Linked DNA regions of Acetivibrio cellulolyticus CD2. Each later gene encodes a partner of the first gene's protein in a complex. Links are inferred from orthologs where the notes say so. Each region holds a gene or a part of one and is shown on either strand. Other genes may lie near its edges.

Region 1 (3,164 bases):
TAAAAAAAGAAGCTGCATTCTTGTGCAACTTCCTTTTAATATTACATAACTTCCGGCTCACCGTATTCTTTTCCGAAGAGCTCAACGGTTACATTTTTCATTTTTTGTGGCTCCAAAGGTTTATCAGATCTGTCTCTTTTTGCTGCAACTATCTTATCAGCCACTTCCATTCCCTCAATAACCTTCCCAAATGCTGCGTACTCTCCATCTAAGTGCGAAGAATCCTTTACCATAATAAAAAACTGAGATCCTGCAGAATTTCTCTCACGTGATCTTGCCATAGACAGAACTCCCCTGCTATGTTTAAGGTCATTTTTGAAACCATTGGAGTTGAATTCACCTCTGATTGAATATCCGGGACCACCTATACCAATTCCTTCAGGGTCACCACCCTGTATCATAAAACCAGGTATAACCCTGTGAAATATAATTCCATTGTAAAAACCTTTATTAATTAGGGAAATAAAGCTTTTAACAGTGTTAGGAGCTATGTCCGGGTACAACTCAGCCTTAATTGTTCCTCCATTCTCCATCTCGATTGTAACTACCGGATTTTTAACTTCTGTGTTTTCCATTTATGTATCCTCCTTATTTCTAAAAAATTATTCATTATCGTAGGCATAATGTTAATATTATACCACGTAAACTCTCAATCATTACACATTCTTCAATTCTCTTTCCACTATGCAATCCAGAATTTGCGCTGCCTTAAGAATTACATTCCTGCATCTTAGTTCTTTTTCTTATCTTCCAGCTCTTTTAACACCTCACCTATAAGCTTTTTATCATCTTTTCCGGATTCAAACCTTGCAAACAAATCCGGTCTCTTTAAATATGTACGCTTAATGGCCTCTTTTCTTCTCCATCTGGTTATGTTGGCATGATGTCCTGACAGTAGTATATCAGGTACCTCACGGTTATTAAACTCCACAGGTCTTGTGTACTGCGGATACTCCAACAGTCCTTCATAATGTGATTCCTGGGAATATGAATCTTCACTTGACAATACCCCGGGTATCAATCTGCTTACAGAATCTATAAGTACCATTGCAGGCAGTTCCCCACCCGTAAGTACATAATCACCAATGGATATTTCCTCATCAACAATTTCTTCAATTATTCTTTCATCAATTCCCTCATAATGCCCGCACAATAAAACAATATGATTTTCCTTTGACAGTTCCTTTACAACTTCTTGAGTCAGGACTCTGCCTTGAGGGCTTAAGTATATAACTTTTGGTTTGTGTTCGACATCTTTTACAACTGAAAGATAAGCATCATAAATAGGCTGAGCAGTCATTATCATGCCCCCTCCGCCTCCGTAGGGGTAATCATCAGCCTTCTTGTGCTTATTCTTAGAATAATCTCTTATATTAACAGCATTAATCTCAATTATGCCGTTTTCCTGAGCTCTTCCAATAATACTCTCTTTTAATACAGCATCAATTACTTCGGGAAATAGTGTTAAAATATCAAACTTCATCGTCAATCAACCCTTGTGGTAACTCAACTATAATTTTTTTATCTTCAATGGAAACTTCCTTAACTACTGATTTCAAAGCAGGTACAAGGATTTCCTTCTTATTTTCATCACGAACAACGTAAACATCATTACTTCCAGTTTGAAGTATATCAATTAAAACTCCAAGTTTATTTTCCTTTTCATCATATACTTCACAATTAATCAAATCACATACAAAGAAAGAGCCTTCAGGTAATTTTACAGCATCTTCCCTGTCTATTATTATAAACTTGTCCTTAAGCTTTTCTGCTTCATTTGGATCGTCGATGCCTTTTAGCTTAAGTAAGACAAAGTTTTTATGAAACTTAATGCCTTCAAAATTATATTTTTGCATATTTTCAGATATTTCTGAAGCTATGAATGCAGACTTTAATTTATTAAATCTGTTTGGATCATCAGTTAAAGGTACTACTTTAATTTCACCTTTTACGCCATGCGTATTTACAACTTTGCCGATTTCAAAATACTGTAACATTATTTAACACCGCCATTTAAGTAAATTAGTCTTACTTATATTATTTCACTTATTCCCACAAATCAATTCGAAAATTCTTTAATAAAACTCCAGAGCATCGAGTTCCTATGTTTTTGCCTTTTTCACTTCATTTAGAAAGAGGCGGAATAAAAATGTGGACAAGAGTATATCTCCTGCCCACATTTACTATTGTAGTATTTCTACAGATACTCTTTTATTTTCTTTTATTGCTGCTGCCTTCACAACTGTCCTTATAGCCTTTGCAATTCTACCTTGTTTTCCAATAACCTTACCCATATCGTCCTTTGAAACTTTCAGCTCAAGAATCATTGACTTTTCGCCTTCAACTTCATTTACAAAAACATCGTCCGGGTAATCAACCAAGGCTTTGGCAATTGTTTCGAGAAGTTCTTTCATAATATCATACCTCCCGCTATTTTACCCTTTATTTTGTCATTTCAAAATAAAAAACAGTTTTTACTGGATAGCTCCAACCTTCTTTAATAAGGTTTTTACAGTATCTGTAGGCTGAGCACCATTCTTAAGCCATTTTTGTGCCTTTTCAGAATCGATATTTATCGAACTTGGATCAGTGAGCGGATTATAAGTACCAATCTCTTCAATGAATCTTCCATCACGAGGATATCTTGAATCAGCAACAACTACTCTATAAAACGGGCTTTTCTTAGCACCCATTCTTTTTAATCTTATTTTAACTGCCATTTATTTTTCACCTCCTGACATTATTTTACTTCTTTATTATCTAAACGGTAATTTGAATTTATTTCCAAATCCTTTCTTACCGTGTTTACCCATATCTGACATCATCTTCATCATTTTTCTCATCTCTTCAAAGCTCTTTAAAACCTTGTTAACATCCTGTACTGTAGTACCACTACCGGCTGCAATTCTTTTTCTCCTGCTGCCGTTTATTATCGAAGGATCATTTCTTTCCTTTTTCGTCATTGACCTTATTATAGCTTCAAATCGGCCAAGCTCCTTATCGCTGTCTGCTGAGTTAATTTCTTTAAGAGCATCGGCATTAACTCCCGGCAACATACCCACAATCTTGTTTAAAGGCCCCATCTTCTTAATCTGCTGCATCTGGTCAAGAAAATCTTCAAGCGTAAACTGTTGTGTACGCATTTTCCTTTCCATTTCCAGTGC
Region 2 (3,012 bases), on another replicon or contig:
ATATCTTTATCCAAACCTTACCGCCTCTTTTGATGAAACGTGTCAAAGCGACCCTGGCAGCTTCAATCTGATTGCTTGTTATCCATGCTGGTTCAGTAGCTTGTAAACCGAAATCGCCATTTATAACTGTATTTCCTCTTGTAGCTACGCCTCTCATTCTTCCTCTTTGAACTTTTCTACGTTTAACTCTCTTAGGCATTAACATTATTTATCTCCTCCTTCCGTCTTTCTTTCCCTTTTGACAGCTGGAAGAACTTCACCTTTGTATATCCACACTTTAACACCTAATTTACCGTAGGTTGTATCTGCTTCAGCAAATCCATAATCTACGTCTGCTCTAAGTGTCTGAAGTGGAATAGTACCTTCATGATAATGTTCAGTTCTTGCTATTTCTGCACCACCGACACGGCCTGCTACTTGAGTCTTTATACCCTTAGCGCCAAGTTTCATTGACCTTGTCATTGCTTGTTTCATTGCTTTTCTGAATGAAATTCTTTTTTCAAGCTGAGATGCTATATTTTCAGCAACTATTTGAGAATCCAACTCAGGAACCTTGATTTCAGTAATGTTTATCAATACGTTCTTCTGAGTCATTTTTTCAAGCTGCTTCCTGAGTTCTTCAATACCTGCACCACCTTTACCGATTACAAGACCTGGTTTAGCAGTATTTACATTTACTTTTACTTTATTTGCAGCTCTTTCTATTTCAATTCTCGAAATTCCTGATGTATAAAGCTTCTTTTTTATGAACTTCCTTATTTTGAAATCTTCAACAAGAAAATCACTAAAGTTCTTATTTCCAGCATACCATTTGGTATCCCAATCTTTTATTATACCTATTCTTAGGCCATGAGGATTAACCTTTTGTCCCATTATCCACCCTCCTTTTCTATTAGCTTCTTTCCTTAACTACTAATGTTATGTGACTAGTCCTTTTTCTGATCCTGTTTGCTCTACCTTGAGCTCTTGGCATAATTCTCTTTAAAGTAGGTCCTTGATTTGCAAATCCATCTGCTATATACAATTTATCTCTGTCAAGATTGTTATTGTTTGTAGCATTTGATTCAGCTGACCTTAAGAGTTTGAACAATATTTCTGAAGCTGCTTTTGGAGTGTACCTCAAAATAGCATATGCCTCATCAATATTCTTATTTTTAATAAGATCCATTACAATTTTAACTTTTCTTGAAGATATTCTTGCATGCATTAAAATTGCTTTACCTTGGTCCTTACCTATTCCTAATTCTTTCTTTTCAGCCTTTGTAAGCACTGCAGGCTTTTTTGATTTTGTATGTTTTGAGTTATAAACTTCTAATAAATTTTGTTTATTTTCAAGAAGTTCCGCTTGTTCCTTTTTAGCTGCTTTTGCTGCCAATTGGAATTCCTCCTTTCATTGTAGAATTACTTTTACTTTAATGCTGTTGACCTTTCAGTGTGGTTTCCGTGTCCTTTAAAGGTCCTTGTTGGAGCAAATTCTCCGAGTTTGTGTCCAACCATTTCTTCTGAAATATACACAGGTACATGCTTTCTTCCATCATGTACAGCTATTGTATGTCCAACCATCTGAGGGAAAATTGTTGATGCTCTTGACCAACTCTTTAAAACTTTCTTTTCGTTTTGAGCATTCATTTCTTCTATTCTCTTAAGAAGTTTTTCGTGTACAAATGGTCCCTTTTTAATTGATCTACTCATTAAGCCACGTCCTCCTTTCATTTACTACTTGAGTCCAGCTCATATCATTATAAGATTAATTACTTCTGGTTTCTTCTCTTAACAATAAACTTGTCGGATGCTTTCTTCTTCTTTCTTGTCTTCAAACCAAGTGTTGGTTTACCCCAAGGAGTAACAGGACTTGGTCTTCCTATAGGTGATTTACCTTCTCCACCACCATGAGGGTGATCGCATGGGTTCATAACAACACCACGAACTGTAGGTCTTATACCCATCCATCTTTTTCTACCAGCTTTACCGATTGAAACATTTTCATGTTCATGATTTCCAACTGTACCAATAGTAGCTTTGCAGTTTAACCTGAACATTCTTACTTCACCGGATGGAAGTCTAATTTGTGCAGAGTCATTTTCTTTTGCCATAAGCTGTGCTGAAATACCTGCTGATCTAACAAGTTGTGCACCTTTTCCAGGTTTTAATTCAATGTTGTGTATCAATGTACCAACAGGAATATTATGCAACTGAAGTGCATTACCTGGCTTGATATCAGCGTTTTCGCCGGATTCAACCACGTCACCAACTTTAAGGCCTTCTGGAGCTATGATGTATCTCTTTTCACCATCAGCATAATTTAACAATGCGATGTTTGCACTTCTGTTTGGATCGTATTCTATAGCTGTTACATTAGCCTTTATTCCATCTTTATCTCTCTTGAAATCTATTATTCTATATTTTTGTTTTGCTCCTCCACCCTGGTGGCGAACAGTAATCCTACCATATGAGTTTCTACCCGCATTTTTCTTTAAAGGCTGCAACAAAGATTTCTCTGGTTCTGTCTTTGTTATTTCGTCAAATGTCAAAACTGACATATCCCTTCTAGCAGGAGAAGTAGGGTTATACTTTTTAACAGGCATGTATTCTCACTCCTTTATAAATCTTACCTCAAAAGATTATGCTTATTGAGTTACTCCAAATTCTTCAATACTTGTCTTAAGCTTTTTGTTATCAGTTACTGCTTTACCACCTTTAGTCAAGTAGGATGTAGGCTTTGGATTGGTATCAATTTTAACAATTGCTTTTTTCCAATCCGGTCTTGGTCCTTGATGAACACCCATTCTTTTTTGCTTTCCTTCGCAATTAACTGTATTAACTTTAAGAACCTTAACACTAAATAACTTTTCTACCGCTTGCTTAATTTCTGTTTTTGTTGCCTTAACATCAACAATAAAGGTGTACTTTCCAGTTATCGCTTCCATATTACTCTTCTCAGTAATATGTGGTCTTTTTATAATATCTTCAGCTAATCTCATTATGCGTACACCTCCTCAACCTTTGATACAG

The links.
Region 2: the proteins of rimM (region 1) and rpsS are in contact, whole or in part, in a crystal structure (PDB 3A1P), measured with the Thermus thermophilus proteins. The link is inferred for Acetivibrio cellulolyticus CD2 from one-to-one orthologs. Residues at the interface, in WP_008632437.1 of Thermus thermophilus: Val4, Glu5, Ile6, Gly7, Arg8, Arg22, Gly23, Glu24, Val26, Leu84, Glu85, Glu86, Gly87, Arg88, Tyr89, Tyr90, Tyr91, Phe92, Leu94, Asp111, Ile112, Leu113, Asp114, Ala115, Gly116, Ala117, Gln118, Asp119, Val120, Ile122; in WP_011173711.1 of Thermus thermophilus: Lys28, Arg29, Leu30, Lys32, Thr48, Gln56, His57, Val58, Pro59, Val60, Tyr61, Thr63, Met66, Glu73, Phe74, Pro76, Thr77, Arg78, Arg81, His83, Gly84, Lys85, Glu86, Ala87, Lys88, Ala89, Thr90, Lys91, Lys92, Lys93.

Annotation. Positions count from the first base shown.
Region 1 is NZ_JH556651.1:304,465-307,628, reverse strand. Bases 236-3,067 are described here. They hold rimM (ribosome maturation factor RimM), read right to left. Parts: upstream 1,998-3,067; coding sequence 1,473-1,997; downstream 236-1,472. Other genes in these bases: ffh (signal recognition particle protein), read right to left, coding at 2,757-3,067; rpsP (30S ribosomal protein S16), read right to left, coding at 2,475-2,720; ACECE_RS0201570 (KH domain-containing protein), read right to left, coding at 2,184-2,414; trmD (tRNA (guanosine(37)-N1)-methyltransferase TrmD), read right to left, coding at 731-1,483; ACECE_RS0201585 (peptidylprolyl isomerase), read right to left, coding at 236-575. Also shown: more of ACECE_RS0201585, read right to left, coding at 42-235; more of ffh, read right to left, coding at 3,068-3,164. UniProt on the Escherichia coli protein: One of at least 4 proteins (Era, RbfA, RimM and RsgA/YjeQ) that assist in the late assembly stage of the 30S ribosomal subunit.
Region 2 is NZ_JH556653.1:1,606,349-1,609,360, forward strand. What follows is about bases 51-2,730. They hold rpsS (30S ribosomal protein S19), read right to left. Parts: upstream 1,693-2,730; coding sequence 1,408-1,692; downstream 51-1,407. Other genes in these bases: rplP (50S ribosomal protein L16), read right to left, coding at 51-205; rpsC (30S ribosomal protein S3), read right to left, coding at 205-873; rplV (50S ribosomal protein L22), read right to left, coding at 893-1,270; rplB (50S ribosomal protein L2), read right to left, coding at 1,752-2,585; rplW (50S ribosomal protein L23), read right to left, coding at 2,628-2,730. Outside these bases: more of rplP, read right to left, coding at 1-50; more of rplW, read right to left, coding at 2,731-2,981; rplD (50S ribosomal protein L4), read right to left, coding at 2,981-3,012. UniProt on the Escherichia coli protein: In the E.coli 70S ribosome in the initiation state it has been modeled to contact the 23S rRNA of the 50S subunit forming part of bridge B1a; this bridge is broken in the model with bound EF-G.